Regions from separate parts of the Paenibacillus sp. FSL R7-0333 genome, predicted to be linked through region 2. Evidence: a T-box and tRNA genes for the amino acid it is inferred to sense, from the RefSeq annotation. Region 2 holds a T-box; the other holds one or more tRNA genes.
What was found. A T-box is a leader RNA that pairs with one kind of tRNA and senses whether it is charged. The one in region 2 lies ahead of MKY86_RS23935 (valine--tRNA ligase), so its partner is inferred to be a tRNA-Val.
Positions count from the first base shown of each region.

Region 1: it has a tRNA-Val gene. The T-box ahead of MKY86_RS23935 (valine--tRNA ligase) is inferred to sense a tRNA for this amino acid. The anticodon was not compared.

Region 1 is NZ_JBBOBZ010000001.1:2,878,964-2,895,050, forward strand. Features, by position in the region: gene MKY86_RS11765 (hypothetical protein) at 94-717, shown strand; gene MKY86_RS11770 (accessory gene regulator ArgB-like protein) at 710-1,237, shown strand; gene MKY86_RS34145 (cyclic lactone autoinducer peptide) at 1,240-1,374, shown strand; gene MKY86_RS11775 (LytTR family transcriptional regulator DNA-binding domain-containing protein) at 1,392-1,787, shown strand; gene MKY86_RS11780 (GNAT family N-acetyltransferase) at 1,877-2,407, opposite strand; gene MKY86_RS11785 (hypothetical protein) at 2,724-3,266, shown strand; gene MKY86_RS11790 (Rpn family recombination-promoting nuclease/putative transposase) at 3,400-4,320, shown strand; tRNA gene MKY86_RS11795 (tRNA-Val) at 4,473-4,544, opposite strand; gene MKY86_RS11800 (NUDIX hydrolase) at 4,739-5,161, shown strand; gene MKY86_RS11805 (helix-turn-helix transcriptional regulator) at 5,194-6,003, shown strand; gene MKY86_RS11810 (aldo/keto reductase) at 6,157-7,110, shown strand; gene metG (methionine--tRNA ligase) at 7,152-8,870, opposite strand; gene MKY86_RS11820 (site-2 protease family protein) at 9,375-10,451, shown strand; gene MKY86_RS11825 (hypothetical protein) at 10,522-10,737, shown strand; gene MKY86_RS11830 (GNAT family N-acetyltransferase) at 10,861-11,304, shown strand; gene MKY86_RS11835 (DUF3892 domain-containing protein) at 11,396-11,632, shown strand; gene MKY86_RS11840 (copper amine oxidase) at 11,891-12,445, shown strand; gene MKY86_RS11845 (DUF1292 domain-containing protein) at 12,529-12,852, shown strand; gene MKY86_RS11850 (aminotransferase class I/II-fold pyridoxal phosphate-dependent enzyme) at 12,930-14,405, opposite strand; gene MKY86_RS11855 (MFS transporter) at 14,550-15,839, shown strand.
Region 2 is NZ_JBBOBZ010000001.1:5,652,671-5,668,757, reverse strand. Features, by position in the region: gene MKY86_RS23950 (glycosyltransferase family 4 protein) at 1-917, shown strand, start outside; gene MKY86_RS23945 (LysM peptidoglycan-binding domain-containing protein) at 1,053-2,417, shown strand; gene MKY86_RS23940 (stalk domain-containing protein) at 2,617-3,279, shown strand; T-box leader at 3,372-3,656, shown strand; gene MKY86_RS23935 (valine--tRNA ligase) at 3,816-6,452, shown strand; gene MKY86_RS23930 (bifunctional folylpolyglutamate synthase/dihydrofolate synthase) at 6,458-7,834, shown strand; gene murC (UDP-N-acetylmuramate--L-alanine ligase) at 7,842-9,218, shown strand; gene MKY86_RS23920 (glycosyltransferase family 4 protein) at 9,449-10,630, shown strand; gene MKY86_RS23915 (glycosyltransferase) at 10,806-11,993, shown strand; gene MKY86_RS23910 (SPOR domain-containing protein) at 12,070-13,425, shown strand; gene MKY86_RS23905 (DUF4321 domain-containing protein) at 13,653-13,898, shown strand; gene MKY86_RS23900 (Maf family protein) at 13,936-14,538, shown strand; gene radC (RadC family protein) at 14,565-15,254, shown strand; gene MKY86_RS23890 (rod shape-determining protein) at 15,294-16,087, shown strand, end outside.

The sequences.
Region 1 (16,087 bases), 2.8 Mb from region 2:
GTGTCGAATTTTGTAATTAAGTAGTATACGTCAGGTGCGGCGGGGATATATAATTAATCTTGTGAACGAAAATTAGTCAGGCGGTGTTATGGTTTGTCGTGGGAACCTGTAGGATTTATGTTTTTCTCAACGATAGAGACGCTTGCGCTCTATTATCTGATTATGTCTCTCTATAGATTCAAGTGGAGATGGTACATCTGGCAGGCTTTATTTGTCATCTTGCTGAACAATCTGCAAAGCTATCTGTTACGCAACGAACTGGGCATGTCGAATGTTGCACCACTTGTTTTAATCTTGATTTTTATCTTCTTTTTCGCTGCGGTGGTGAGGATGCCGCTCATTCTATCCATCATCGCAACAATATCAGGATTTGCTATTTTTGCCGGGATTCAGACGCTGCTCACCCTGCTCATGTTCGGATCTATATCGAATATTGGTAGTACCGCGAACGGATATTTTCTGCAGGTAGCGACTGCGGCAGCGGTGTTCGGTATTTTTGGGCTTCTGTACCGCAAAGGCAAGGGCTTCACGTTCGACTTGGATAAACTCCGCTTTAAGATAGAAGATATCCTGCTGTCTCTGCTGATTTTCGGCTTCGTAATAGGGATTTCAGTGCTACTCTACTATAATGATATTCTGCTAAATGCCTTGATTTTCCTGGTGATGACTGTATTCCTTCTATATTATTCCACCCGGAGGGAGCGGGAAGATGCTTGAATTCATGTCCGGCAAGCTGGCATTTACGATTAAAAATATCGTACCTGAGCACCCGGCATCCTACGCTGTCCTGAAATTTGCTATTAGCGTAGTGCTTAATGTGGTGTTTATTATTGGGCTGACGCTGGTAGTATCCCTTTTGACAGGCAGGACAAGTGAAGCTCTGCAGATTCTGATCTCCTTTGCCGTATTACGTCAGGTGTCGGGCGGGGTCCATCTAAAGTCTGGTATAGCCTGTGTCTTGTTTACGGTAAGCTTGTTCACAGTACTGTCCTTCGTGGAGCTTAGCTCCTTCTACGTTATGTTATTGAATGCAGCGAGTCTGTTAATAGTTCTGTGGCTGGCGCCCATTGGGATTGAACGACAGACCCGGATTCCGAGGCGGCACTGGCCTAAGCTGAGAATCGTGGCGTTACTGCTGGTAGCTGCCAATATCGTTATAGGCTCATCTGTTATCGCAGCCAGCTTTTTGGCACAATCCATCAGTCTGATTATAGCTAGAAGGGAGGTGAACATCTGACAATGAGAGCTTTGCAGCGCAAAGTAGTGTATAAGCTTGCTTCTGGTTTGTCCGCCTTGGCTGCCCTTATCGTGTTGGTTACAGCAAGTGTATTATACATTAATCAACCGGAGGTTCCTGAAGAGTTACTTAAATAACATTGGAGTTGATCCCTTTGAGCACGATATCTGTTACTAGAGACACAGAGGGAAACACTGGTGTATTCTCACTCGATATTGCAAAAATAACGTTTATGGAATTTGAACGGACTATCTATCGGATCATTGTCCATACGTACGATCAGACCTTTTATACAGTAGGTACGCTGAAATATTGGCTTAATACCCTGGCCAGTTCAGGATATCATTTCGTTCTAGCAGATAGAAACACGTTAATTCAGGTTTCTAATATTATCCAGCTGGATAAGACGTTTCATATTGCTTATTTTGGGGAAGACCACAGAGGAGTCGAGCAAAAGTGTTTTCTGTCAGAGAAGGGCTATAAAGAAATTCTCAAATACGTAAAAACATCCGCATCGGATATTCAAGTAGTGGAGCTGCCCCAGTGGTAGCTTATTTTTTTGGAGGTTTGTATATAAAATAAGGCTGACCCAGCGCAGTTCATTTTGTAGCGCCCGGGTCAGCCTGTATTCATGTCAGCTTAATCTGTAGCTAATCTGGAATACATACACAGATCAATGAATGTTCCTTTGGACCGCTCACTCTGTCTCAATATTCCTTCCAGCGAAAAGTTTAATTTCTGCAGTACCTTAATAGAATTGATATTAGCAGGCTCGACCTTTGCTTCAATTCTATTGAAGCCCAGTGTATCGAACGCATAATCAATTAGTGCGCGAAGGGCTTCAGGCACATATCCTTTTCCCCAGCACTCGCGGCTAAGGTCATAACCGATCTCTGTTTTGGCATTGTCATAGTCCAGCGCATTGAAACCACAGGAGCCGATAATCCGGCCGGATTCTGCTTCCGTGATGGAATAGCGGATCGCCTGATTCTCGGTGGCTAACTTACCCAGCAGCTCAATCATTTCCACGGCCTGACTCTCATCCGTGAAGCTGCTGATATTCATGAACCGGGTGACTTCAGGATCGGACCAGATCGGGAACAGGCTGGCTGAATCGGCGGTGCTCATTTGTCGTAACACTAATCTCTCAGTACGTAATTCAGTAATCATCAATAAGTTACCTCCATTAAATATATCTGGTATTGGTGAGGTACAACTATTGATATCTGCGCATAGTTCAGTCCTTTCCGTGTGTAAGCTGTCTCTATTATATAGAATGTAAGGGAGGAAGTTAAGATCGATTCAGGACCGTTTCAACAAATCTTCATAAAGAAGGGCACTTTGCTTGGTGGCGATCTCAGGTTTTGATAAATAACTGGTCTGCGACCATGCAAAAAAGAGGCTTACGTCAGTCCTGTCAGGGATGCAACTGTTTCGTATTCCTCCTAACAAGGTAAACTTTAGATAAAAACATCTGGAGGGTATTATGAGAAAAACGTTACTGGTAGTATTGTTCTTGTTCGTATTGACAGCTTGTGGGGATTCCAAAGACGGGGTAACCACTAAAGACTTAGCCATCCAAAAGGTGAACGATCATAAAGCCGTTGTTGAGTATGGAATGAGCCGTGCAGAAGCGGAAGAGGTATTGGGTAAGGGGGAGGATAAGGATATTGCGAATTCAGTCATGTATAGCTCTGGCGTGAGGATTATGTACCGGGAGGATAAAGTGGCAGGGATTACTCTGGCAGAGGAATCGAAAGATACATATGAAACCACTGGCGGTTTTAAAATTGGCATGTCTAAGGATGACTTCAAACAAATCTATGGCGATCAATATCTGAAGGAGATGGAGCGCAACCTGGATTATGCTTACGATGCCACCAACAAGCGATATTTGCAGGAGAAAGAGTGGGTGGCGAAAGCGGAAGATGACACGAAAATATATGTGATTTCAGCCATGTTCAACGGTAAGGGTGAAGCAGACGCCGTCGTATTGGTGGATAAGCGAATGGCGATCACGTTAAGGTAAAAGGGGGAGGGCTGACGATCAAGCATGTGCTAGTATGTTTCTTTGAGTCTTGGGGACAGAATAGCAGTATATGGGGCCCCAAAGGCTGGCTTTTTCTACAACGAGTAGTTCTGCCATGATATAATCAATGTATATGATTGGAGTGATAATCGTGGAACTACTCGACGCACGGAATGACTTTATCTTCAAGAAAATTTTCGGCAGTGAGAATAACAAGGATGTCCTGCTGGCCTTCCTCAACAGTACCTTTATGGAGGCAGGCGAACCCCCGCTGACAGAGATTGTATTAATGAATCCGTACACTGATAAGGATGCTCCAGCGGATAAACAGTCTATTCTGGACATCAAGGCCAAGACGGCTGAGGGCAAACGGATCAACATCGAAATGCAGCTGTTCAATCCATACAATATGGAGAAGCGGACACTGTTCTACTGGAGCGAGATGTATTACCACCAAATTCAAAAAGGCGACGATTACAGTCAATTGAAGAAGTGTGTGACGATTAATATACTGAACTATTCCTGTCTTCCTAATGACCGCCATCATAATGTGTTTCATCTTCGGGAAGATCACACCGGAATTCAGTTGAACAACGATCTGGAGATTCATGTGATGGAATTAACAAAGCTTGAGGAGCAGGCCGTTCCATTAACTGGTGGTCTGATCAACTGGCTGTTATTCCTGAAGGGTGTTGAACAACCAAATTGGGAGGTGCTGACCATGAATGAACCGATGTTGAAAAAAGCAATGGATACGCTGGAGTTCCTGAGTCAGGATGCCGCTACACGTATGGAATATGATGCGCGGATGAAGTATTTGCGGGATGAGGCGTCACGAATGAACGGTGCTAAGGCTGAGGGGCGAGCTGAGGGACGAGCTGAGGGTATTGCTGAGGGGCGAGCAGAGGGACGAGCAGAAGGTGAGCGAAAAAAGGCAGAGACAATGGTGCGTGAACTTCTTGCTCTTGGAGTGGAAACCTCAATTATTGTTAGAGCCTCAGGCCTCTCAGAGCAAGAAGTTTTAAGCTTGAAATCACAAATGGGTAGACACTGACCATGAATGAACCGATGAGAAAAAAGAGAAACTGCTAGAAAGCTCTTGGCAATGGGGCAATGGAATTCAAAATTTAAAACTGCTGCAATGATAACAACGAAAAACGAAGCCGATCATATGATCGGCTTCGTTTCTTTAAGGCTTTCCATTTATAGGACGGATGGGGTTCGAACCCATGACCCCTACCCTGTCAAGATAGTGCTCTCCCGCTGAGCTACCGTCCTGCAACGAAATTTATAATAACACAGGACGTGAGGGAATGGCAAGAGATTTTTTAATACGCATAGATGATACCGTTAAGCACGACCCTGTCACACCGCCGCAGTGACAAAAACCAACGACACCCAATCCATACAATACTACAATAATGGCAGTTGCAAGGAAGTTCCTTAACCAACATAAAAGGTGGAATTCTATCATGATCGTAACATTGCATGAAGCGGAGTGCCCTGGGGTGAGTCTCAAGTATGTAGTGATTTTTATGAAGCAAGGGAACGATTGGGTACTGGTGCGGCACCGTGAGCGGTCTACATGGGAATTTGCCGGCGGGCATATTGAGGCGGGCGAGAGTCCCGGGGAAGCTGCGGTAAGAGAGTTGTATGAAGAGACAGGCGCTGAAGAATACGAGCTGCATCCGTTATGCATCTATTCTGTCAGAAGTAGTGAACTGGCAGAGAGCTACGGGATGTTGTATTATGCAGATGTCAAAAGGTTCGGAAATTTGCCCCCGTACGAAATGGCGGAGCTTCGAAGCTTCAGCGAGCTGCCGCAGGCGGTGACATACCCGGGGATTTACCCCACGCTATATGCGAGAGTATGTGAACATGTGAAGTACCTGTGAATCAATTGTAATGCGGAAAGGAGGCCCAGCTCATGAGTTACGAGATTACAAGGTTTAGGCGTCTTGGCGACTACCTGAGATCACGCCGGGAACGTCTGCAGCCTGAAGCTGTAGGGATCAAGGAAACGAACAGTCAGCGCAGAACACCAGGGCTGCGTCGGGAGGAGGTTGCGGTTCTGGCTGGTCTCAGCAGCACCTATTATACTTGGCTGGAGCAAGGCAGGGAGGTTACCGCCTCCAGAGAGGTCATGGAGAGTCTCAGTCAGGCGCTGCGGTTGTCGGCAGATGAGCGCAAGCATCTGTTCGAGCTATGGAATCCGGGCTTGCCGGATACACTTGCTTCTATAGATACAGCCAGTCCGGAGCTGAATCCGCAGTGGCGGGATATTATCCGCCAATTGACTTATCCGTCTTTTATTACGAATGAGCGGTCTGAGGTACTGGCCTGGAATGATAAAGCGAGTGAAGTGCTAAGTGATTTCGGCAGTCTGCATACTTCAGAGCGCATTATGATGCGTCTTCTGTTCCTGGATCTGGAGCTGCGCCGCCGGATGCTGAATTGGGAGGAGTTCGCTCTCTATTCAGTAGGGGTGTACAGAACCTATTATGACATGAACCTGCACGATCCCTGGTACAAGGAAATGGTCGATCAGCTCTTGGAGGACAGTGCGGATTTCGCTGAGATGTGGAAGCAGCACAATATACTGGGCAAAAAGGTTAACCGTGTGGTCATAGAGAGTCTTGGTACCAGTCAGCCTGTAGTCTACGATATCAATTCGATGGCGAATCTGGCGGATCACCCGGGTCTGCATATTTGTATCTATACCCCTGTCATAACGTAGTAGAGGATCACCTGAAGGCGCATATCTTACTGGTCTGCTGCTCCCTGGTAATGATCTTACTAGCATGAACGTACTGTGGCTGCTCCACGGCAGGACGGTTAAAATAAGGTCATGTTCATAAGATCTATTACAGGGACAAGAGGAGGCAACCATATGCACACAAGAACACTTGGGAACGAAGGGCTGATCGTATCGGCTCTGGGACTCGGAACGATGATGATGCCGGATAATGAAGAGTCTGTACGAACCATTCATGGCGCGCTTGATTTGGGCGTAACTCTGCTGGACACAGCGGATATCTATGGAGCCTTCGAGCAGCAGCGCTTCGGCGGCAATGAACGGCTTCTCGGGCGGGCGCTTAAGGGCCGGAGAGATCGGGCTGTGATTGCGACCAAATTCGGCATTACGCATACTCAGGGACCCAAGGGAGACCCGGCCTATATCAAAAAATCCGTAGATGCCAGCCTCTATCAACTCGGCACAGATTATATCGATCTGTACTATCAGCACCGTCCCGATCCGAACATCCCTATTGAGGAAACCGCCGGCACCCTGGCTGACCTCGTCAAGGAAGGGAAGATCCGCTATATCGGCTTATCCGAGGCTTCGCCTGAACTGATCCGCCGGGCACATGCGGTGCATCCGTTGACCGCCCTGCAGACAGAGTATTCGCTCTGGAGCCGGGAGGTGGAGGATGAGATTCTGCCGCTGGTCAAGGAGCTGGGCATCGGCTTCGTTCCTTATAGCCCGCTGGGCCGCGGTTTTCTGACTGGACAGATCAAGAGCTTCGAGGATCTGCCGGAGGATGATTACCGCCGCCATTACCCGCGGTTCCAGGGAGAGAACTTCATCCGGAACCTGGAGGTCGTCTCGCTGATCGGGCAGATGGCAGCCGAGAAGGGCTGCGCCCCGGCACAGCTTGCGCTGGCCTGGCTTCTTGCACAAGGGGAGCAGATCGTGCCGATTCCCGGCACCAAGCGGCTGGAGCGGGTACAAGAGAACCTCGGAGCGCTTCAGGTTACATTGACGGCAGAGGATCTCGCCCGGATTGAACGGATATCCCCGCAAGGTATTGCAGCCGGAGCACGTTACCCCGGCCAGAACTAAGTTATCACACAGAGCGGACAGCCGCTGTGTATTCATCAATATTAAGCCCCTGGAGCGTTCCTGCTTTCGCCGCTTGCTCTCGTGAGCGGTATGAGAGGCAGGACGCTTTTGTCTTTCATCCGCTCTATTTCCTCCTCTATGCGCTCTACATCTATCCGCTCAAACAGTAATTCAAGCTCCGATATAGGCTGCTCTGCAAGGACGGATACCGGATGCCATACAGGCTGTTCTATGGACAGGAAGCCTCTAATCTTCTCGCAGGAGAAGGGGAGGAACGGGTTCAGCAGGTTAGACAGATTGGCAATAATCTGAACACAGGTGTACAGCGTGTTAGCCCCGGCCGCAGGATCATGCTTGATCTGGAGCCATGGCTGCTGCTGATCGAAATACTTGTTGGCCTGGCGGATATGCGAGAAGATGAACTCCAGGGCTTCCTTGAAATGTCCGGCTTCAATTAACCTTCCTGCCTCCTTATACAGCTGCTCCAGACTGCTAACCCATGCTTCGTCCAAGACTCCATCTGGAACTCTGCCCTTCCAGAACTTATTCACGAATACGAGGCTGCGGTTGACGAAATTGCCGAATGCGCCCAGCAGCTCGCTGTTATGGCTGTAGATGAACTCTCTCCAGGAGAAGTCGGCATCCCGTTTCTCGGGGCCGTTCGCAGTCAGGAAATAACGGACCGAGTCAGGGTCATACCGGCTGAGAATATCCGGCACCCAGACCGCCCAGTTGCGGCTGGTGGAGAATTTCTGTCCTTCCAGGGTCAGATACTCCGAAGAGAAGATCCGGTCCGGCAGATGCAGCTCCTCAGCTCCCAGCAGGATGGCGGGCCAGATCAGGCTGTGAAAAGGAATATTGTCCTTCCCGTGCACATAGTAAGCGGTTATAGGCGGCTGTCCATCGTTATCCTGCCCGGATGGTACGGACCAGAACTCCTCCCAGCGGCCTCCGGTCTGCTCCGCCCACTGTTTGCTGGCAGACAGATAGCCGCTAACGGCTTCGATCCAGACATAGATTTTTTTGTCTGCGAAGCCGTCAACAGGAACATCCACGCCCCAGTCCAGATCGCGTGTTGCTGCGCGGTCCTGCAGGCCTTCCTGCAGATATCTGCGGGTTAGACGGACGGCATTGTCTCTCCAGCCCTGCGCGGAATCAGCATATTCTGTGAGTGCTTGCTGGAAGCTGGACAGCGACAGATAGTAATGCTGAGTAGAGCGCAGCACAGGCGTAGAGCCGCAGAGGGCACAGGTGCGCTCCAACAGATCCACCGGATCGAGAATCGTTGAACAGTAATCGCATTGGTCCCCCCGGGCCTGCTGTCCGCAGACCGGGCAGAGGCCATTGACATAACGGTCCGGCAAGAAGCGCTGGTCCTGCTCACAATAGCACTGGAGACCGGGTTTTTGGTACAGATATCCGTGATCCAGCAGCTTAAGGAACAGCTCCTGCACCGTACTATGGTGATGGGCCTGATCGGTCCGGGTATACAAGTCATAGGTGAAGCCTAAGGCACGGAAGCAATCGGCGAACTCCTCATGATACCTGCTGGCGAATTCACCCGGCGATACACCCTCCTGCGCCGCCTGTACAGCAACGGGGGTACCGTGACAGTCACTGCCGGATACATAGAGCACAGCATCACCTTTAGCACGGTGGTAGCGGGCCAGAATATCTCCCGGAAGAATGCTGGCGAGTCTGCCCAGATGCAGGGAGCCGTTGGCATAAGGCCAAGCCCCTCCAATAAAAATGTTAGTCATATTTCTCTCCTCCTTAAATTATGTGGACGCAAAAAAAGGCACTCATCCCCTAAAGGGACGAGAGCCTGTGCTCACGTGTTACCACCCAAATTCATCAATGCCTCGCGGCATCCACCTCTTCAGGTACGTCCGCAGATTAAAGCGGGTATACCCTAGCATGGTAACGGATGCGGGTTCCGGCGCAGCCTACGACCCGTTCATGCCGGGGTTCGGTGCGCAGCTCTGAGACCATATTCCCGAGGGTTTTCTTTGCTCCTTTTCACCATCCGGAGCTCTCTGTGGAAGAATTGCCAGGGTACTCTTTCTCTTCGCAGCTATTGTGGTTATCCTAATTACTGGATATCATATACGCAGGCCGGGAGATTTGTCAACACCGTAAGTCTATTTGCAATCCACTGCACTCCTGTGCGACAGTAGAGAGTAAGGGCTAACGGGAAGCAGAGGAGTGCCTCATCCGTGGCCTGGAAGTGAAGCGACACAGTGATCAAAAGGAGATTGAGACTATTGCAGGAAAACAAACAGGAGAAAAAAAGCTCGGGCGCATGGGGGTGGCTGGGGAGTGGGGCAGTACTGCTGCTGCTTAAGGGAAAAGCCATTATCTCTCTGCTTAAGCTGGGTAAAATCGCAGGTCCGCTGATCTCCATGATGGTATCCATCTGGGCTTATGCCCTGATCTCGCCATGGCAATTCGCGGTGGGCTTCGTTGCCTTAATGTTCGTTCATGAGATCGGCCATGTGATCGCTGCCAAGCGGATTGGGTTGCCGGTGAGCGCGCCGCTGTTTATTCCGTTTATGGGTGCACTCATTACGATGAAGCGGCAGCCGCTGGATGCCAGACAGGAAGCTTATGTCGCTTTTGGCGGCCCTATACTCGGGAGTATTGGTGCGGTTGTAGTATTCGGAGCGGCTTATTATTATCATAGTCCTTTGTTATACTCGCTGGCATACGTCGGGTTCTTGCTTAACTTGATTAATCTGCTGCCGATCCATCCGCTGGATGGGGGGCGAATTGCCACGGCGGTAACACGCTGGTTATGGCTGGTAGGGCTCGTTGGCGGCCTGGCTGTAATTATTTATCTGAAATCCATCCTGTTCTCCATCATCTGGGTAATGTTCGCTTATGATATGTATAAGAAGTACATCAGCCGGCGGACGAAGAATCAGATGCATACTGTGCTCAAAAGCTTCCTGATCCCCATCGGGGATCTGCAGGAGCAAGGATATCTGATCCCCGGCCCCGAGCATAAGCGGGAGCTGCCGTTCACCACCTACAGTGATTTGAACCGCCAGCAGTTTGTCGGCGTACGCTGGGATAACCTGGATTACTATGGAACGACGACCATGCCGGTGCAGTCGCTGATCGGAAAAGTCAAAGTCGTGCAGCTCGATCAGCTGTATGTGGATGCCAGCCTGCAGATGAAGATGACCTGTGAGATCAGCTTCACGGTATATGACAATGACAAGTACTATGAAGTACCGGCTGCTACCCGCTGGAGATATGGGGCCGCGTATTTTGTCCTTGCCGGAGTTCTTGGGGGTATGATGTATCTTGTCCATGTAGTTGGCAATGTAAATCTGTAAAGCTTCGTTTATGAACCTCCCGATTCGTCAAAGCTGTTAAGAGCCGAGAAGGATGAGGAGGTTAACAACAATGCGGTTGGCAAGAGTGTGTCTCTTATGGATTGGAGCATGTCTCCTTCTGGGAATCGCCGGATGTACGGCAGGTAAGCAGGTTCCTGAATATACGGATGTTCACAGGATGACCGGACTGGACGGGAGTCTGAATTCACGGGATAGCCTGACCTCGCCGGTTCTGCGGGATGTGTATGACCGCTCGATTCCCGAGGAGGTCTATGAGACTCCGTAAATAAGGTGGTCGGAGGTTCCCTGTCCAAGGGCCTTGCCCTGAAGCTCTCAGGCTCTATACAGGATATTAATAATTCTGTATAATGCTCCATATTGATTGGAGCTATAGAGAGGAGCCAGGGAGATGGCAGTGGAAATCGTACATGTTACTACAGAGGAGCAGCTTCAAATGGCGCTGGAGATCCGCAAGAAGGTGTTTGTGGAAGAACAGAAGGTGCCGGTAGAAGAGGAGATCGATGAATATGATGCCATTAGTGAGCATGTGCATCATTTCCTGCTCATGGAGGGCGGGCAGCCGGCTGCAACCGGCCGGCTGATCTATTATAAAGCGGACACTGCCAAGATGCAGCGGATTGCCGTTCAGGAGGCCTTCCGCGCTAAGGGATGCGGACGTATTCTGCTGCTGGCTATGGAAGAGCGGGCACGTGAGCTGGGTCTGCAGGCTTCCATTCTGGATGCCCAGTGTCAAGCAGAACCATTTTACAGCAAGCTCGGGTATGAAGTAATCTCCAAGGAGCCCTTCTATGATGCAGGGATTCTACATGTAAGAATGAGTAAAGCCCTGTAATCTGCCGGATACATACTCTTTCGCGGCTATGGACAAGCTAGAATCGGGCCAGGGTAGCTGGCTAATTCTAGTGCGAAGGAGACGATCCTAAGTGATGAATCAAGAACGGGAAGGCTTTATTGCCGCTAAACGTAACGGTGACGGGGACCTGACCGGGTTCCAGACCTCCTCCGGACGCGTGCTGGATTATCAGCAGGCACTTCAGGAGGTTCAGTCCGGCAGCATCGCAGGGGTCAATGTATTTAAGGGCAAAGACGGCGAAATGTATATCCGCGGCGATGCAGATGGAGATCCTACGAACAATCTGGATCAGCTTCCGCAATTTTAGCCGGGCATAGATAACAGGGGGAACGGCCGGACAGGCGTCTTACAGGCGCTGAAGTCCGGCCGTTTCTATGTGCTAAGGGGGACTCCGGCTTCTCTGAAAATACTTCGTTTAGGGTCTGCTGTACATGCCGAAACCGGTTGCTGAAGGGCTTGTTTTTCTTTTCTTCTGCAAAAAGAAATAAATCCCTGAATTCTGCGCAACTTGTCGAAGTCTTAGCAGTATACATTAACAGCATGAATTATTTGGAGGGGCTTTACAATGAGATGGAGAAAAATTGCTCTGTGCACGGTTGTGTTTTTCATGATGGGAAGCTCCTATTTGTTCGCGGACGCTGTGAACCAGAAGATCAAAGTATGGAGCAATGGAAAGGAAATAGCCGACGGCGGCTATTTGATTGACGGCAAGACCTATATTCCCGCCAGGGAGGCCGGAGGTGTCGTCAGCTGGGACGGCTCAGGCAGAGTGACGATCCTCAAGCCGAATGTTCATATCGTCCTGTTCAAAGGCGACACGGTATTCGGCAATGTCAACACAGGCAAGCTGAAGATGAAGATTCTGACGCAGGTGGACAGCCTGAAGGACAGCATCGCTGCCGTGAAGGTGGCAATCACCGATCCTGCCGGGAATGTGAAGGATATTCTCGAGGATGCCGTCGGCTCCAAGAATGAGGATTTCTGGTTCTCCACACCGGAGTTCACCTATGATTTCAAGGAACCGGGCAAATATAGCGTAGGCTTCTTCATGAAGGCGTCGAAGAACGGAGATTACGTTCTTGTATCCGAGAAGGTAGTTACGGCTTCATCCAAAAATTAAGTCCCTCCTGCAAATTGACCTGTCCTTATCTTACGTGTTACGATACCAAATGTAGGATAATTCAATTAAAGTGAGGTATTACAATGAGCGATCACAAACATGAGCATGGCCATGAACATGGTGAAGCATGCGGTTGCGGACATGATCACGACCATGAGCACGAGGAGTTTGTGCTGACCTTGACGAACGAGCAGGGCGAAGATGTAGAAATGGTACTGGTAGAAACGTTCGACGTAGGCGAGAAGTTGTACGCCCTGCTGCTTGAGCGCGAGAATCCGGAAGCAGACGGAATCATCCTTCGTATGGAAGAAGAAGACGAGGAAATGGTTCTGTACAACATTGAAGATGAAGCTGAATGGAAAGCTGTTGAAGAAGCTTATAACGAGCTGCTTGCCCAGCAAGAATAGATTTCAGGCATTCATGCAAAACCCCGATACTCTATACGTATCGGGGTTTTGCATGTCGCACTGCTATAGGACAAGCCTTAGGAGATCGGCTCTGCTTCGACGATTACTTTTATATTGGTAATGCTGCGGTCCTCGGGTCCTTTGACAGGCAATCCGATTTCTACATGGTCAATGATATAGTCGATATTATCCTGGGTAATAACTTCTCCAGGGAGAAGAATAGGAATTCCCGGCGGATAGACGTAGATGAATTCTGCAATGATGTAGCCGGCAGACTCCCGGAAGGGAATCAGCTGCGTATCCGCATAGAAGGCATCTCTCGGGATTAGGGCCAGCTGCGGAATATTCGGCACCTGTACCTTAAGCTCATAGATCTCACCCTTGCTGTAATGGATCGCTGAGAGCACCTGCAGCGCCGCAAGCAGCTTATCTACAGATTCCTTAGTATCTCCAGGGGTAATCAGGCAAAGAATATTATACATGTCGCTGAGTTCAACTTCGATGTTATACTTCTGCCGGAGCCAGTTCTCGGTCTCGTAACCGGTAATACCCAGATGCCGTACATGAATGTTCAGCTTCGTCGGATCATGATTGAAGGTGGCTTCTGTTCCGAGAATTTCTTTGCCGAAGCTGTACAGCCCCTCGATCTCGTTGATCGAATTGCGGGCATAATTGGACAAGGCGATGGTTCTCGCCGCCATCTCATGGCCGTTCAGGGCAAGGTTGCGTCTGGAGGTATCCAGAGAGGCAAGCAGAATATATGAGGTTGAAGTGGTGGTCAGCATGCTGAGAATGGTCTGTACCCGCTGTGGGTTGACAAGACCCGTCTTGGCATTGAGGTTCAGTACCGAGCTCTGCGTCATGGAGCCGCCCAGCTTATGCACACTGGTTGCTGCCATATCTGCACCGGCCTGCATGGCCGATACCGGTAAGTCCTCATGAAAATGAATCAGTACTCCATGTGCCTCGTCCACAAGTACGGGAACCCCGTAACTGTGGGCCAGGTCGACAATCGAACGGAGGTCGGCGCATACGCCGAAATACGTCGGATTGATAACGAGGACACCCTTGGCATCCGGATGGCGCCTTAAAGCCCGTTCCAGCGAGCTGGTGGTTATGCCGTGGTCTATCCCAAGATTCTCATCCTGTACAGGAGAGACGAAAATAGGCTTGGCTCCGGAGAAAATAATGGCCGACATTACCGATTTGTGAATATTGCGCGGCACAATAATTTTGTCTCCTTCTGAGCAGACAGAGAGGATCATAGTCATGATGGCATTGCTCGTGCCTTGTACACTGAAATACGTGTAATCGGCGCCGAAAGCCTCTGCAGCCAGCTTCTGAGCTTCAAGAATAACCCCGGTGGGCTGATGAAGATCATCAAGCGGTGCAATATTGATCAAATCTATGGATAGAGCGTTATCGCCGATAAACTCACGGAATTCGGCATCGGTCCCTAGCCCCTTCTTATGTCCCGGAATATGGAATTGAACTGGATTTCCGGCGGCATGCTTTTTGAGAGCAGTGAAGAGGGGAGTAGCTTGTTGATTCATTTAATGCTGTCACAACCTTTCGCGAAGAGTGGTTTTTTGATTTCGCTGAAGCAAAAGGCGCCCCCGGAGGGACAGAATACCTATTTCTACTTGAGCAAGCATCAGTATAACAAATCAATCAACATAATACTAGGATGTGATGAAATGTCTGGCAAAGCAGCGGAACGTATGCATATCAGTTTAGCCTCACCGTTCATATTAAAAATGTGGATCATTATTTTCCTGGTCGAATTCGTCAAAGGATCGCTGCTGGTAGCTCTGCTGCCGGTCTATATGGAGAATATTCTGGGCCTCTCCGTAACGGTGGTCGGGTTCGCCTTCGCGCTGCAGTATCTCGGGGATAACCTGTTCCGCAGTCCGTTCGGCTGGGTCATGGAGCGGATCGGCTACCGCTGGACGATGACAGGAGCGCTGCTGCTGCTGCTGGTGGCAGTCGGGCTGATTATCTATGCCAAAGATGCCGTAAGCTTGTCCCTCGCCTGTCTGATTCTGGGTATCGGCACCTCGCCGCTGTGGCCTTGTACGATGACTGGTATCACCGAGCTGGCAGGCTCTACCCGGAGCGGCAGCAGCGGCGCAGCCATGGGGGCGGTGGAGATGGCCTCACTGGCCGGAACCGGCGTCGGTCCGATTATCGTCAACTTCATGATGGATCATGGCGGACAGGGCTACCGGACGGTCTTCCTGGTGCTGATGGGCTTCGCTGCTGCTGTTGTAGCCGTGGCGCTGTTCCTGCCCTCGAAGATCGGCGGTCATGCGCCGCGCGTTGTCCGAGAGATATCGGCGGAGGGGCCACCGGTGCCGCGTAAGCCAGTAAGGCCCCTGGAGAGTCTGAAGCGGACCTGGCAGCAGGTCACCTCCTCCCTGAAGGTAAGCCGCCTGCTGTTCCCGGCATTGTTCCTGCAGGCTTTTGCGATCGGGCTTATGACCCCGGTGGTCACCTTGTTCGCACGTTCGGAGCTGCATGTCACCCCCAACCAGTTCAGCCTGTTGCTGATTGCCGGGGGAGGGATTACCGTGCTAACCCTTATACCCGCCGGGAAGCTGGTCGATAAGGTCGGCACCTCCATCTTCCTTAATATCGGCTTCCTGCTGGCAGCCTGCTCCATGGCTTTCTTCTCACAGGTCCGCTGGCTGCCGCTGGCCTTCGTGGCGGTGGCGCTGGTCGGGATCAGCTATGCGCTGATTCTCCCGGCGTGGAACGCCTTCCTGGCCAAGCAGGTGCCGGAGGGCGAGCGCGGGACCGTCTGGGGACTTTTCCTGACGCTGCAGGGCTCAGGGATGGTTGCCGGTCCGGTGGTGTCAGGCAAGCTGTGGGATACGGTCAGCCACGGTGCCCCTTTTCTGGCCAGCGCGGGAGTAATGGTTGTGTTATTCGGCCTGCATCTGCTGATCGTCCACCGGACGAAGCTGAAGCACGGCAGGGCGCACTGAGTAGAGCGGACACAGGGGGGGAGTAAGCCGGTGTGGAAATGCAATAAGCCGTAGACTGCCTGAAAAGGAGGCGCAATGCGGCTTTATTGCTGTTTTTGCATATAAAAAGGCTGGTCCAACTCTCCTAAAACGGGTTCCAGCGTTTGGAAAAGGCTAAAAACGGGTAAAAATAGTCAATAAACCAAGTTACCGCTACATATTATGAAGTATAAAATAAGTGTAAGCCACACAAAGAATCAAGGTGCAAG
Region 2 (16,087 bases):
TTGAGACATTGGGTGCCCAGGCGGCTGACCAGATTCTGGTCTCTTCGGAGTGGATCGGACAGCTTACGCAGAGCCTGGGGGTCAGCCCGGATCGTATTCATACCTTGCCGTACGGGCTGGACCTGCATCAATATGCAGCCCGGGCCGCAGAGACGCCGCCGCTTCAATTTGCAGAAGGAATCCCTGTAATCATGTATGCCGGACGTCTTGAATATATCAAAGGCGTCCATGTGCTGATAGAGGCGCTAGGCATTCTACAGCAGCGCTGTCAGCAGTGGATCTGTGCGGTGGCCGGAATCGGCAGCCTCCTGGAGGAGCTCATGGAGCAGGCCCGCCTGCTGGGTATCGCGGGGAAGGTCCATTTCACCGGGAAATTGAACAATATTCCGGCTGCACTCCGGGCTGCCGACATCTATGTGCAGCCCTCACTCCAGGATACGCAGCCCTTCTCGGTTACAGAAGCGCAGCTTGCCGGGATCGCGCCGATTGTCGCCGGAACCGCAGGCATGCCGGAGATGGTCCGGCAGGGAGAGACGGGCTGGATTGTTCCTCCCGGAGATGCCGCTCAGCTCGCCCTGCAGATGGAGCAGCTGCTGGGGGATGAGGAGCTGAGAAGACGCACCGGCCTCCAGGCTAAGCACTGGGCAGAGCAGACCCGTTCGCTGGATGTCATGGCTGCGGGTACGCTGCATGTATACCAGAGAGCGGTCAATCTGCGGGCGGGCCGGCCGGGAATTCCGGATCATCTCCGGTTTGAGGAAGAACCGGGCGCGGGTGCGCTGCCGGCAGCTTTTCATCCGGCAGATGTGCTTAACCAGTGTGATCCGGGGAATCCGCTTGCCGTAACGATGCGTGTCAAGCTTCCGCAGCACTACTCTATTCCTGATGCACGTACGGCCCTTCCTCCCCTGGGATAGGCGCTGTCCGCAATTGAAGCGGCAAAGTTGTCATGCCTGCCTGATTGAAGCATATACATGTGGGGAGTAACATTTTGGGCTTATACTCTGGGCTTGTCTCAGGGATAGATTATGCCAAGAAGGAGGACATTTCCCGTGTTTGACCAGTCCCATGGCTTGCGGTTTGATATTTATGAACGCATTCACCTTTCGGAAGAGCTTCCGGGAATAGCAGAGCTGGAGGAAGTCGAGCTGGTTCCCGACATCCAGGTCATCCAGCGGGAGGACCGTGCCGAGCTGCACGGACAGCTGCTGCTCACCGGACTCTACCGGGGGGAGGATGACCTTACACAGCGTCTGGAGCATGCAATTCCTGTTGAAATCACTGTTCCGCTGACCCGGGTCAGCTCACTTGATGACATAGGGGTGGAGATCGAGAATTTCGATATTGATCTGCTGACGATGCGAACCGTCAACATTACCGGAGTGCTCTCGCTGCGCGGAATCGGAAGTGCAGATGTACAGCCGGCCTGGCAGCAGGAGGAATACACGGTAGCGTATTCGCCGGAGGCAGGAGACAGCAGGGCGGCTGAGGAGCAAATCCGCAATCCGGAGAATGACACCCTGTATGAAAATTCGCTCTGGACCTATGGCGAAGGGACTGCAGAGGGCTCTGCGGAAGATCAGAACTCCGCTGGTCCGGCTGAGGCAGCAGCTGAGCCGCTGTACGCGGAAGATACTTCTTACAGCCAGCCCGCAGCCTATCTCTCCACACCCCTGAAGGACAAGGAACCCAGAGTAAGGACCCATAGCCTGGATACGGCTTCTTCGGCAGGCAGCAAGCCGGCGGCTGATAAGGCCTCCGCTCACTTCCTCACCTCCAGAGAGAAGACGGCACCAGCGGCTGTGAACGGCTCGGTTCAGGAGGACACCACGCTTCAGACAGGCACCGCTGCCTTGAACACTGTGGATCATTGGGGCAATGCGAAGCTTCATGCCGTGTCGCAGCCGGAGCCGGTGCTTACCTCCGCTGCCAACGATGCTGCTGCGCTGTTTGAAGGGAACGAAGGAGGGGAGGCGGCAGAAGAGATCCAGGCCACAGACAATGAAGTCTTCCTGTCTGCGGAATCTTTGTCTCCCCAGGAGGAGAAGCAGGATCTCAAGGTTGCCCTTGGCAGCAAAAAAGAACCGGGAGCCGCCGAGCAGGAGCCGCTCACCTTCTCCTCGCTGCTCAGCGCAAGCCGCGCCAACAGAGAGCAGGAGGAGCTGCTTTCGGGCAATATAGACTCTGTAGCGCAGGCTGTTCCTGAGGCAGGCAATGATACAGCGTGGAAGAGCCGGTTCATCGGCGGGATGGGCGGGACAGAGCTGTTCCGCAAGGTACGGCTCTGTATCGTGCAGCGGGAAGAGACGCTGGATACCATAGCCGAGAAATACCAGCTAAGCACCCGGGAGCTGACTATGTATAACCGGCTGTCCGGTCAGATTGTAGAAGAAGGACAGGTATTATACATTCCTTGAGATTGACGGTGTGCGGAGAATTCAGGCTTAACAGGAACAGCCCTTGCCTTACGGATGGGGCTGTTCCTGTTTCTTTGTGAAATCCGCTTCTGGTTTACAAACCGTTCAGCCGGGGGTAATAGTCACTACCGGCCTACATACATTACACATTCAGGCAGCTATGCGCTGGTACACTACTTCTGGAAGGATGATAACTCACATGAAGAGAAAAGTGGCAGCCACTGCGGCCGCACTAAGCTTGACGCTCACAGTCTCGGCCGGTGTCTACGCCGCCAGTAATCTGCAGGAGATCAAGGCGCTCCTGAACAACAAAATCGGGATCGTCGTGAACGGCCAGGCGTACACGCCCAAAGACGGCAATGGCAAAACCCTCGCCCCGATTACCTACAACGGCATCACTTATCTGCCTGTACGCTCCATCGGCGAAGCGCTGAACACTGCTGTTACTTACGATGCTGCAACCAGCCGGGTCATCATCGGTGATGCTGCAGCTCCGGCTGTCTCCTCCGGAGGCTCGTCCACTGGAACACCAGCAGATTCTGTGAAGCGGCCGAAGAGCCTGCCGGCGGATTTCCCGCTTCCGGCGGACGCGAAGATATTTGATCTGATTGAAGGCTCGGCGACCGGTAAGCCGTCCGCAACCTTCAGCTACCGTACGAAGCAGAGCCTGGAGACGCTCGGCAATACGTACAAGGACTATTTTGTGCAAAAAGGAGCTACCTCCAAGTCTGAGGAAGTCTCCGCCTCAGCCTTCTCGATTATTGATGCCGGAAGCACATTCTCTGTTACGCTGGATGGCGCTCCCGGAACGGGCAGCCATCAGGGCTTCAATGTGGTTCAAGTGATCTGGAGCGGGGAGTAGGCATCAATGTACGTCTGCTTCGCGCCCTTTGTGTATATGCTGGTTGACTAGGGATAACACTGAATGTATTATTGAACTAAGTAATAACTAGCATAAAGACTGGGAACGGGAAGAGTAGGCGGTCAGCCCTTCAGAGAGCGGGATTATCATTGGTGTGAATTCCCGCAGGATGCAGCCCCCGAAGTCGCCCCGGAGTTGCCCTTCTGAGCTTGTCTTCATCATGAAGACGGGTTAGGATGCGGCCGGTTGCAGCCGTTACCCTGCATGAGTGTCGCGCTAAGCTTCAGGAACCTGTAAGGGAACTTAAGGCAGTGGTTTATTTTTTATTGGCGCGAAACAAAGGTGGTACCGCGAAAGAATGGCCTTTCGTCCTTTGAGACGAAGGGCCTTTTTGTATTCTCAGAAACCGCTAGCTACTCAATACATTTAACAGTGGAGGGTTCACAATGGCTGATAACAACAATGCAGCAGCAGAGCTGCCGAACGGGCAGGAAGCGGCAGAAGCTACCGCTTCAGCTAATCACAAGCAGAGCGACATGCCGACTACATATGATCCGGGAGCGGCAGAGAAGAAATGGTATGCGTACTGGATGGAGAAGGGCTTCTTCGAAGCCGGCAAGCGGCCGGATGCGGAGCCTTACAGCATCGTGATTCCGCCGCCGAATGTAACAGGAATGCTGCATATCGGACATGCGCTGGATTTCACGCTTCAGGATGTGCTGATCCGCACCAAGCGGATGCAGGGATATGATACCCTGTGGCTGCCGGGTACGGACCATGCAGGGATTGCTACACAGACCAAGGTAGAGCAGAAGCTGCGCCAGCAGGGAATCTCCCGCCATGATCTGGGACGCGAGAAGTTCCTGGAGCAGGTGTGGGCCTGGAAAGACCAATATGCAGAGACAATTCATGACCAGTGGGCCAAGATGGGCCTGTCCCTCGATTACTCCCGCGAACGCTTTACCTTTGATGATGGAATGAAGAAGGCGGTAAGCAAGGTATTTGTGGAGCTGTACCAGAAGGGCCTGATCTATCGCGGCAAGCGGATTATTAACTGGGACCCGGCTGCCCGTACAGCGCTATCGGATATCGAGGTTGAATACAAGGAAGTGAACGGGCATCTGTACCATCTGCGTTATCCGCTGAAGGATGGCAGCGGCCATATCACGGTGGCTACCACGCGGCCCGAGACGATGCTGGGCGATACAGCGGTAGCGGTACATCCGGAGGATGAGCGCTATAAGGATCTGATCGGTAAGACGCTGATTCTGCCGGTTACCTTACGTGAGATTCCGGTTATTGCCGATGAATACGTAGATAAGGATTTCGGCAGCGGTGCAGTTAAAATTACACCGGCGCATGATCCGAACGACTTCGAGATGGGAGTCCGCCATAACCTTCCGCAGATCAACGTAATGGATGAAGGCGGAGTGATGAATGAGGAAGCGGGCGCTTACCAGGGAATGGACCGCAGCGACTGCCGTAAGGCCATCGTAGCCGACCTGAAGGAGCAAGGCGTGCTGATCTCCATTGAGGATCATGTACACCAGGTTGGGCACAGTGAGCGTTCCGGGGCCGTAGTAGAGCCTTATCTGTCCACCCAGTGGTTCGTCAAAATGCAGCCGCTGGCAGAAGCAGCCATCGCTGCACAGAAGGACGGTGACGGGGTCCACTTCGTGCCGGACCGCTTCGAGAAGACGTACCTGAACTGGATCGAGAATGTCCGCGACTGGTGTATCTCCCGCCAATTGTGGTGGGGCCACCGTATTCCGGCCTGGTACTCTGAATCCACCGGGGAGCTTGTAGTTGCACATGATGAAGAAGAAGCACGCCGCATCAGCGGGCTGTCCGACCTGAAGCAGGATGAGGATGTTCTGGATACCTGGTTCAGCTCGAACCTCTGGCCGTTCGCTACCTTAGGCTGGCCTGATCAGGACAGCAGCGACTATCAGCGTTACTATCCGAACAATGTACTGGTTACCGGCTACGATATCATCTACTTCTGGGTAGCGCGCATGATTTTCTCAGCCATGGAATTCACTGGCCAGAAGCCGTTCTCCGATGTGCTGATGCACGGACTCGTACGCGATGCCGAAGGACGCAAGATGTCCAAGTCTCTGGGCAACGGTATTGATCCGCTGGATGTTATCGAGCAGTACGGCGCTGACGCCATGCGCTATATGATTACTACCGGCAGCACAGCGGGCCAGGATCTGCGGTTCCGTATGGAAAAGGTAGAGCAGGCGCGTAATTTTGCCAACAAGATCTGGAATGCCTCCCGGTTCGCGCTGATGAATCTGGAAGGCGTAGCCTTTGAAGATATTGACATTACAGGTGAGCTTGGCACAGCGGACCGCTGGATTCTGCACCGCCTGAACGAAACTTCCCGCGATATTACGCGTCTAATTGACTCGTACGAGTTCGGCGAGACCGGGCGCCTGCTCTACAACTTCATCTGGGATGATCTGTGTGACTGGTATATCGAATTCGCCAAGCTCTCGTTATACGGAGCGGACGCAGCTGCCAAGGCCAAGACTCAGTCTGTTCTGGCTTACGTGCTGGACCGCACACTGCGGCTGATTCACCCGTTCATGCCGTTCATTACAGAGGAAATCTGGCAGCATCTGCCGCATCAGGGCGAATCCATCACCTTGGCCGAGTGGCCGAAGTACGATGCGGCGCTTGAGAATCCGCAGGCAGTATCAGAGATGAACCTGCTGATGGATATTATCCGGGCCGTTCGCGGGATCCGTGCGGAAGTAAATGCGCCAATGAGCAAGAAGGTCGAGCTGATTATCAAGGCCGGCAGCCAGGACACCCTGGACATTATTTCCCGCAACGACAATTACATCGGGCGCTTCTGCAACACCTCTTCCTTCGAAGCAGGCCTTGCGCCGCAGACGCCGGATAAAATGATGTCCGCCGTGGTTACCGGAGCGGAGCTGCTTCTGCCGCTGTCCGGTCTGATTGATATCGATCAGGAGATTATTCGTCTCGAAAAAGAAGTTCAGACCCTGAACAGCGAAGTGGAGCGTGTGGAGAAGAAGCTCAGTAATCAGGGCTTTGTGGCCAAAGCTCCGGCGAAAGTCATCGAAGAGGAACGGGCGAAGCAGGCGGATTATTCCGACAGACGCGAGAAGGTGCTGGCCCGTATTGCAGAACTGAGAGGATAACAGACATGGAAGAGATCACCCGGAGCGGCGCTGCCGCTCCCTTAAGTTCTTATACAGAAGCTGTAGACTGGATCAACAGCCTGATTCCTTTTGGAATCCGGCCGGGTCTGGAGCGGATAGAGCTGCTAATGGAGAAGCTCGGACATCCGCACCGGAAGCTTAAGTTCATTCATGTGGCGGGGACCAACGGCAAGGGCTCAACCTGCGCCTTTTTGACCTCGGCCCTTATTCAGAGCGGATATTCGGTGGGGACCTTCACCTCTCCTTATATCACGAAGTTCACGAACCGGTTCCAGTACAACGGGACGGATATTCCTGAGGAGACGCTGCTTGCGCTTGCCAATCAGCTGCGCCCGCTGGTAGAGGAGATTGCGGGCACTGAGCTGGGCTCACCGACCATGTTCGAGGTGGCGACGGCGCTCGCGATTCTCTATTACGGCGAAGTCTGTTATCCCGATGTAGTCGTATGGGAGACGGGGCTTGGGGGAAGGCTGGATGTAACGAATATCGTTACTCCGGTTGTGTCGGTCATTACCAATGTGGGACATGACCATACCGATGTGCTGGGAGATACGCTTACGCTGATTGCCGGCGAGAAAGCCGGGATTATTAAGCCGGGCGTTCCTGTAGTCAGCTGTGTGAGCCAGCCCGAGGCTGTAGCTGTATTGAAGGCCAAAGCGGCGGCTACCCGTTCGACACTCTATTTAGCGGGAGAAGATTTCAGCTATAGTAATGTTGAGCAGAGAGACGGCTGCCAGCACTTTACCTTCAATGGGCCATTCCGCGGGCTTGAGCTGGATATTGCTATGAAAGGCGAGCACCAGCTGGAGAATGCGGCCGGGGCCATGATGACGCTTGAGGTGCTGAGGCAGTATATGGCCTTCATGCTGGAGGACGAGGATGTGCTGGAGGGCTTCCGGGGCACATTCTGGGCCGGAAGACTGGAGGAAGTGAGCGTCTCGCCCAGAATTATTCTGGACGGCGCGCACAATCCGGAAGGGGCTGAGAGCCTTGCGAAGAGCCTTCCACAGTTCCAGCCTTACGGTAAATTAAATTTGCTCATGGGGATGCTGGCAAATAAGCATCACGAGTCGTATCTCAAGCATATACTGCCTATAGTGGATACGCTCATCCTGACCGAACCGGATTTCCGTAAGAAAATGGACGCGGAAGATCTGCAGGCGATCGCAGAAAGTCTGCGGAGTAAATATGCCAAGGAAAACTTGGAAATCATAGTAGAACGTAATTGGGGCCAAGCGCTGCAGAAGCTGCAGACGATCACAGCGGACGATGACCTTGCAGTTGTGTCCGGAACGCTGTATTTGATTTCTGATGTGCGCAGTACGCTTTTACGGCAACCCGATTCTGAAAAAGGCTGGTGACGAACTGTTGGATACTACTGAACGTGTGCATTTTATAGGGATCGGCGGCTATGGTATGAGCGCGATTGCCCGGGTGATGCTGGAGATGGGATATACAGTTACAGGCTCTGACGTAGCTGCCCAGGAGTTAACGGAGAAATTGATTGCCAAAGGTGCCAAGGTCTTCATCGGGCATACGGCGGAGCAGGTAAAAGGCGCGGATCTGGTCGTCTATTCCACGGCGCTTGCCGCGGATAATGTGGAATGGGTGGAAGCGGAGCGTTTGAAAATTCCGATTCTGCACCGCTCGCAGATGCTGGCCCGGCTGCTGAATGAACGCAAGGGCGTTGCGGTGGCAGGAGCGCACGGCAAGACTACCACCTCTTCCATGATTGCTCTGGTGATGGAAGACTGCGGCGTGGACCCTACCTACATTATCGGCGGGGAGATTATGAATGTCGGCACGAATGCCAAAGCGGGACAAGGGGAATTCGTCGTGGCAGAAGCCGATGAGAGTGACGGCTCGTTCCTGCAATACCATCCTTGGCTGGGAATCGTTACGAACATAGAAGCTGACCATCTGGAGAACTACGGCGGCGACTTCGGCAAGCTGAAGGATGCTTATGTTCAGTTCATGAATCAGCTGCGCGAGGACGGGACAGCTATCGTATGTGCGGATGATGAGAATCTGAAATCCCTGCTGCCTAAGGTAAAAGGTACAGTGATCAGCTATGGGATCGAATCAGAGACGGCTGATTATACAGCGACTGATATTGTTCTCGGCGACCGGCAGGTATCCTATACGATGAACCATGGAGCTGAGGTGTTAGGCCGGATTGAGCTCTCTATTCCGGGACAATACAATCTGTATAACTCTATGGCGGCAGTGATTTCCTGCCTGAAATCGGGCATTGCCTTTGAAGCCATTGCGGCTGCGATTGTGAAGTTCCACGGCGCCAAACGGCGCTTCCAGGTGCTGGGCGAGGTTGACGAGATTCTCGTCATTGATGATTATGCTCATCATCCCACAGAGATTCAGGCTACGATCAGCGCCGCCAAGGCAACCGGCAAACGCATTATCGCCGTGTTCCAGCCGCAGCGCTACACGCGTACCTTCTTCCTGCTGGATGCGTTCAGCCGTGCGTTCAGCGAGGCGGACGAAGTGATTATTACCGATATCTACTCCCCTGCGGGTGAGAAGCAGATTGAGGGCGTCACCTCCGCCAAGCTGGTAGAGCTGATCGTACAGAACAGCAACGCCGGTGCGCGGCATCTGCCGACGAAGGAAGCTGTGCTGGCAGATCTGCAGAACCGGATTGCTCCCGGTGATCTGGTCATCACCATGGGTGCAGGCGATATCTGGAAGGTCGGTTATGCACTGGCAGACAGCCTGAAGAACCGGTAAGATAGCATCGCATTGATTACAGAAACGGCTCCACATTCCTTTAATAGGGAGTGTAGGGCCGTTTTTTTTGCATACGAAGTTACTATATTCCCTATAGAATCGCAGGATTGAGCGCCAGCTCGGCAGCGGGGAAGGAACTGCGTGGTCAAGCACCCGAACTTGGGTAATAGATCCTAGATGTCCCGGGCAGTCCAGGGCGAATTGATCATTGGAGAGTAGGAGAAGAGGCCATGAAGGAACCGTTGCTATTCATTTCCGCAGAGAATCCATATCCGCAGGATAGCGGGGGCAAGCTGAGAACAGGCAATATTCTGAAGCTTCTGCAGGGCAAATATGAGGTGGAGCTCATCACCTATGCCAATCCCCGGAAGACAGGGACGCCGGAGGGACTTCCGTCACTTACAGTGTATGAAGTAGAGCGTACGGTCAGCTACCGCAGAGCGCTTCTTCGTTCCCTCTATACCTGGCGGAACTGCTCGTATATGAGCCATGTCGATGTGGACATGAAGGCGAAGATTATGGAGCTCTGCAGCCGGAATTCCTACGGTCATGTATTTATTTCGCACAGCCTGCTGGGCTGCTGCATCGACATTGTACAGCGCTGCTTGCCTGACATTGTGATCATTACCGATGCGCATAATTTCGAGAGCGGACTGTCTGCACAGCTGGCAGACGGCAAAAAGGGGATCGCCAAGGCCTACTATTTCCTTAATGCTATATGGACGCGCAGGGATGAGCTGAAGCTGATGGACAAGACCCATCTGCTGCTGACTACTTCGGAAGAGGATGCTCTGGCCTTCAAGGCACTGGCTCCAAGCCGGTCGCAGAAGGTTCATGTCATTCCCAATTTCATACGCATGGAGGATTACCGGACCAAGACGTTGCTGTCCAAGGAGCAGTGGATTATTCTTCCGGGTAATATGAACTACTTCCCTAATATTAACGCAGCCCTCTATTTCTACCGTGAGGTATATCCTCTGGTTAAGGCGAGGGTACCGGACATTAAGTGGTATATTGTCGGACGGGATGTGCATCCGGAGGTAGCGGCACTGACCTTGAAGGATTCCTCTATCGTCATCACCGGGTATGTGGACAGTGTGGCGGATTATATACGCAAGGCGCAGGTGGTCGTAGCTCCGCTCCTGGAAGGCAGCGGGACAAGGCTGAAAATTCTGGAAGCCTGGGCGCTGAGGACTCCTGTCGTATCCAGTTCCAAGGGGGCAGAAGGGCTGCTCTATGAGCATTCGCAGAATATTATGATTGCCGATGACCCGGTTTCCTTTGCCGATAGTGTGACACTGCTGCTTCAGAATCATGAAAGAGGAGTAGTGCTCGCGGACCGTGCATACGAGACTCTGCTGGCAAATTATGAGGCGGAAAGTGTCAAGGATAAGCTGCTTCGTCTGGTCTGAAGGGATATGGAAGGTGAAATAATTATTTTTCCCCATAAATCGACAACCTTCTCAGGGGGATTGCGTTACTATAGATCTACATCGAAAGTTTCACATTTCTGGGCTGGATGTCATCCGGCCTTTTTTGTTTCGTACATATTCATACACATTTACATAGAACCAAGGAGCTATAGCCATGAGAGAGAGAATGCTGTTCCTTTCTGCCCGTAGTCACACACCGGGAGACCGGGAAGGAGACATCAGAACAGAGAATTTCCTTAATATGCTGCTGGAGCGGTTTGATATTGATCTGCTGGAGTATTGCTACCACCGCCGCGAGACGCAGATTCTGCGCAGTCCTGCCCTGACCGTGCATCAGGTGAAGCGGCCTGCGTCCACCCGCAGAAGCCTGCTGTTTCCGCTGAACAGGCTCCGCAAGGATGCCTCGATGATCGGCAATGACAAGTCGCTGCGGGCGGTAATAACCGAGATGTGCAGCCAGCATGCCTACAGCCATGTGTTTGTCTCATATGCCATGCTCGGCAATGGGCTGGATCTGGTCGCCTCGCTGCTTCCCGGGGCTGTTATCGTCACCGACGCCCGCCGTGCCGGTGGCATACGGGTGCAGAGCCGGGCGGCTGGCAAGCGGGGAATAAGTACAGGCTACCGCAAGCTGAATGATGCGCTGATCCGCCGCGAAGAGCGCCGGTTAATGAACAAGACCAGCCTGCTGCTGGCCGCTTCAGAAGAAGAGGCGCTGTCCTTTAAGGCGCTATCCTTTGCCGATGCAGGTAAGGTGCATGTTGTTCCGCCGTACATTAATTTGAGTGAACCCCCTTATGCGGCTCCGGGAGATACTGCCAAGGATAACTCCATCGTTCTGCACTGGGACATGCATTCCACTGACGGCAAGAATGCAGCGCTGCTGTTCATCAAGAAGGTATATCCGCTGATTCAGGCGGCGGTGCCGGATATCCGCTGCTGCATTATTAGCAGAGAGGTGCATGCAGAGGTCGCAGCTGCCGTCCGGAAGGACTCTTCTATTTCAATTATCAGTGAAGCTTTACAGACAGCCGGTTATATCCGCAGGGCCAGAGCTGTGGTTGCCTCATGCTGCGAGGACTGCGGCGCTCAGAGCAGCATTCTGGAGGCCTGGGCCCTCCGCACGCCGGTGGTCAGCAGCCTGAAGGGCTCGGAGGAGCTGCTCTGCGAGCCGGGGCGGAATATCCTGCTGGCAGGAACAACGGCTGGCACTGCCGATCATCTGATCAGGCTGCTGACCACGCCGGAGCTTGGCTCCATTATTGCAGATCAGGCCTACCGGACACTGAGCAGGCATTATGCAGCAGACGGCGTGAAGGCAAAGCTGCTTAGTCTGGTGTAAATATATTAAAATAGCATATCTCTCTCGCATCTTTCATATCTTTCAGTATAGAACTGAAGATCGCGAGGTGAGGGTATTGAATAACGGAAGAATGACATTCCGCTTCGACGGGAACCAGGGCAGACAGCGGACAGAGACGGCAGAGCGCCGGGAAGTGAACGAAACCGGTGTGGTTCTGGAGAATAAGGACACTGACAAGGTGCAGCGCGGGGAAATTAAGACATCCTCCTATTCCAAGGCTGATGAATATATTGTGGATCTGGAGAAGGTGGAGTTGCCCCGGCCTGTAGAGGCAGCTTACTTGAAGCCCCCGGGCTCCGGCCGCCGGAAACTGAAAGCTCCTGAGGATAACTATGATTTGGGACTGTATTCTGTTGTCCGTCCTGCTTCTGCAAGGCATCTATGGGAAGAGAGTGAAGATTCGGAGGATCATTCCTTCTATGGAGGGGCAGATGAAGAAGGTCTGCATTCAGCAGATGAGTACTACCCCCTGTATGAAGATAACCGTGAATCCGCTACAGACAGTCATGATCAATCCGGAGCTCAAGGGAATAGCTACGGCGGCTCTTATCATACCCGCCGTCCCTCGTATTGGTGGAAGTTCGCACTGTCCGTCGCTGGAGCGCTGGGAACGGGAATTCTGCTCGGATACGCAGCCCTGTCGTTCATCACAGGAGGGACGGGGGAGACTGCTAAAGCTCCCGGCGATGCAGCGGTTAAGACGGGAATCACTCAGGGGCAAAAGGCGGCAAACAGCGGTAACGCAGCAGATATTACGGGCGTGCCTCCTGAGCAGACGGGAGAAGCGGTGAGCACGCAGATTCCGGTTCAGGTTGCGCCGCAGAGCTATTATCTGCTGCAATATGGCGTCTTCAGTACACCGGCAGGAGCGGAGCAGGCCAGGCAGGAGCTGCTGACCGCCGGTCTTGCCGCAGGTCTTGACCCGGCAGACGGCAACCGTGTGTACGCCGGATTGTCTCCTGACCGTGAGCAGGCCAAGCTGCTCAGCAATGGCCTTAAGGGGCAGGGCATCGAGCTGTACGTGAGAGAAGTGGCCCTGCCAGCGGTGAACCAGGTCCGCTATACCGGAACGGCGGCGGCAGTGGACAGCTACTTCAAGCTTAGCAGCCAGCTGTTAAGCGAGCTCAGCAGCTTGTCTGCTTCCCTGCTTGGCGGGGGGGACAGCGGGAACGCTGGCGGAGCGGTAAGCGATCTCCATATGCAGTGGACCCAGGCAGTCAAGGCACTGGAGCCGGGCCTCACACCGGAAGGGCAGAGAATCGCTGACGGGCTGGAGAAATCCATGAGCCAGGGGATAGCCGCCCTGAACGAATACAATAAGAATAAGGCGGAGGGGCTGCTCTGGGAGGTGCAGGAGGCCATGATGAGCTTCCTGACCGGCCAGAAAAGCCTGTTGTCCGCCATGAGCTGACAGCTGAGGCGTAATGCACCGCTGACTATAGGCTAAATAAATGATCCCCCGTACCAGGCATTTGCCCGGCGGGGGATTGCTGTATTTCCAGACGTAATCCTGCGGTGTGATAAGATCCGCAGGCTGCTTACGTGGTAAACATTCCCTGGATGGATTTTGAGTTTGTATTGCACTCCGTTTCACCGTATAATAATTAGGGTGTCAAAAAATGGCGAGGGAAGACTTGAATGAAGAAGAAAAATGTAGGAACACTGCTGTTATTTCTTATTCTGGGCTGGCTGGCCGGAGCCTGGATTGCCAAGCTGCTGGAACCTGTACAAGCTCTGTCTTTTCTTACAGCTTCGACTGTTCTCAAGTGGTCGCCGCAAGCCGATTTAGACATCATAACCTATGACATCACAATCCATTTGAAACTGTGCCTGCTCAGTCTTGCCGGGATGATTACAGCCGTATGGCTGTACCGCAGGCTGTAGCCCTAGCTGGCAGCATCAAGAAGGGACGTTAATTACAGTGGAGCATGACAATTCGCGGCATATTATTCTGGCCTCGGGTTCACCGCGGCGGCGTGAGCTGTTAGCCTCGCTTGGCCTGCCCTTTGAGGTGCTGTCCAGCGATGCTGATGAGAGTACGCCGCCTGAATGGAGCCCTGAAGCTATTGTACGGAATCTGGCGATGCGTAAGGCAGAAGCTGTGATTCCTGTTGCAGGAGACCGGGATGCCGTTATTATCGGCAGCGATACGATCGTTGTGCTTGACGACATGGTGCTCGGCAAGCCGGCGGACGAGCAGGACAGCGCCAGAATGCTGGGCATGCTGCAAGGCCGGACGCATCAGGTATACACCGGGGTGGCCTGCATCGGTTCCGCAGAGGGACGTACCCTGGTAGATCATAGGGTCACCTCTGTAACTATGAGAGCAATGAGCGAAGAGGAAATCTCCGCTTACATAGCGACCGGGGAGCCTGCCGACAAAGCCGGCTCTTACGCGATACAAGGACTGGGCGCCACCCTGGTGGAAGAAATTGAAGGCTGCTATTTTAACGTGGTCGGTCTGCCGCTGTCACTGCTGAGCGGTATGTTGTCCGGGTTTGGCATTTCGGTGCTGAACCGGTAAGGGTAGCCGAAGAAAGAAGGTTAGGGATGGAGTCGCAATCATTTATGCTGCGTGACCTCCCCCATGAAGAACGACCACGAGAGCGCATGATGCATTATGGGGCGGAATCATTAAGTCAAGCGGAGCTTCTGGCTATCCTGCTGCGCACAGGTGCGCACCGTGAATCAGCCCTTCTCATCGCCCAGCGGCTCTTGAGCCATGCAGGCGGTCTCCGCGGACTGGCGGATCTGAGCATTGAAGAATTGACAACAATTAACGGCATCGGCCCTGCCAAGGCCGTGCAACTCAAAGCAGGCATAGAGCTGGGAAGACGTATGGCGAATTCCCGGCTTACTGAACCGGTCATTATCCGCAGTCCCCAGGACGCGGCGGAGATTCTGACTGAGCAGCTGCGTTATTTGCAGAAGGAGCATTTTATCTGTCTGTTCCTGAATACGAAGAATCATGTTATTGCGCAGGAAACATTGTCCATGGGTAGCCTTAATGCCTCCATTGTGCATCCCCGCGAGGTGTTCCGGGCAGCCATGAAATGCAGCAGCGCAGCAATTATATGCGCACATAATCATCCGAGCGGTGATCCTACACCAAGCCCTGAAGACATCTCACTGACTTCCAGGCTGATGCAGGCAGGCGAGATTGTCGGCATTGATGTGCTGGATCATCTGGTGATCGGAGACAGCAGCTACGTTAGTTTGAAAGAGAAAGGCTACATGTAATACAATTGTCTAGATTCACATGGAAAAGGAGCATACAAGATGTTAGGTGGTTTTACGAAAGACTTAGGAATTGACTTGGGGACAGCGAATACGCTTGTCTACGTGCGCGGTAAAGGAATCGTTGTCAGAGAGCCGTCCGTGGTTGCTATTAATACCGATACTAAGACGATAGAAGCAGTAGGGGAATCCGCCAAAAAAATGATCGGACGCACACCGGGCAACATCCGTGCCATCCGTCCAATGAAGGACGGGGTCATCGCTGATTTCGATACTACAGCAACTATGATCAAATATTTCATCCGCCAGGCCCAGAAGCAGCGCTCGATGTTCCAGCGCCATCCGAATGTCATGGTGTGTGTGCCATCCGGAATTACAGCCGTTGAACAGCGTGCGGTAGAGGATGCTACGAAGCAGGCCGGAGCGCGGGAAGCTTACATTATCGAGGAGCCTTTTGCCGCTGCCATCGGTGCAGATCTTCCTGTATGGGAGCCAACCGGAAGTATGGTTGTAGATATCGGCGGCGGAACTACCGAGGTGGCGGTAATCTCACTCGGCGGTATTGTTACCAGCCGTTCTGTACGTGTGGCAGGGGATGATGCGGATGAGTCTATCATCCAATACATCAAGCGTCAGTATAACCTTATGATCGGTGAACGTACCTCCGAGCAGCTCAAGATGGATGTGGGCTCTGCCCTGCCGCTGGAGAAGGCTGAGACGATGGAGATCCGCGGACGCGATCTGGTAACCGGTCTGCCGAAGACGCTGACCATTACCTCCGATGAAATCTGTGAAGCTCTGTCCGATACTGTGAATGCAATTGTTGAAGCCGTGAA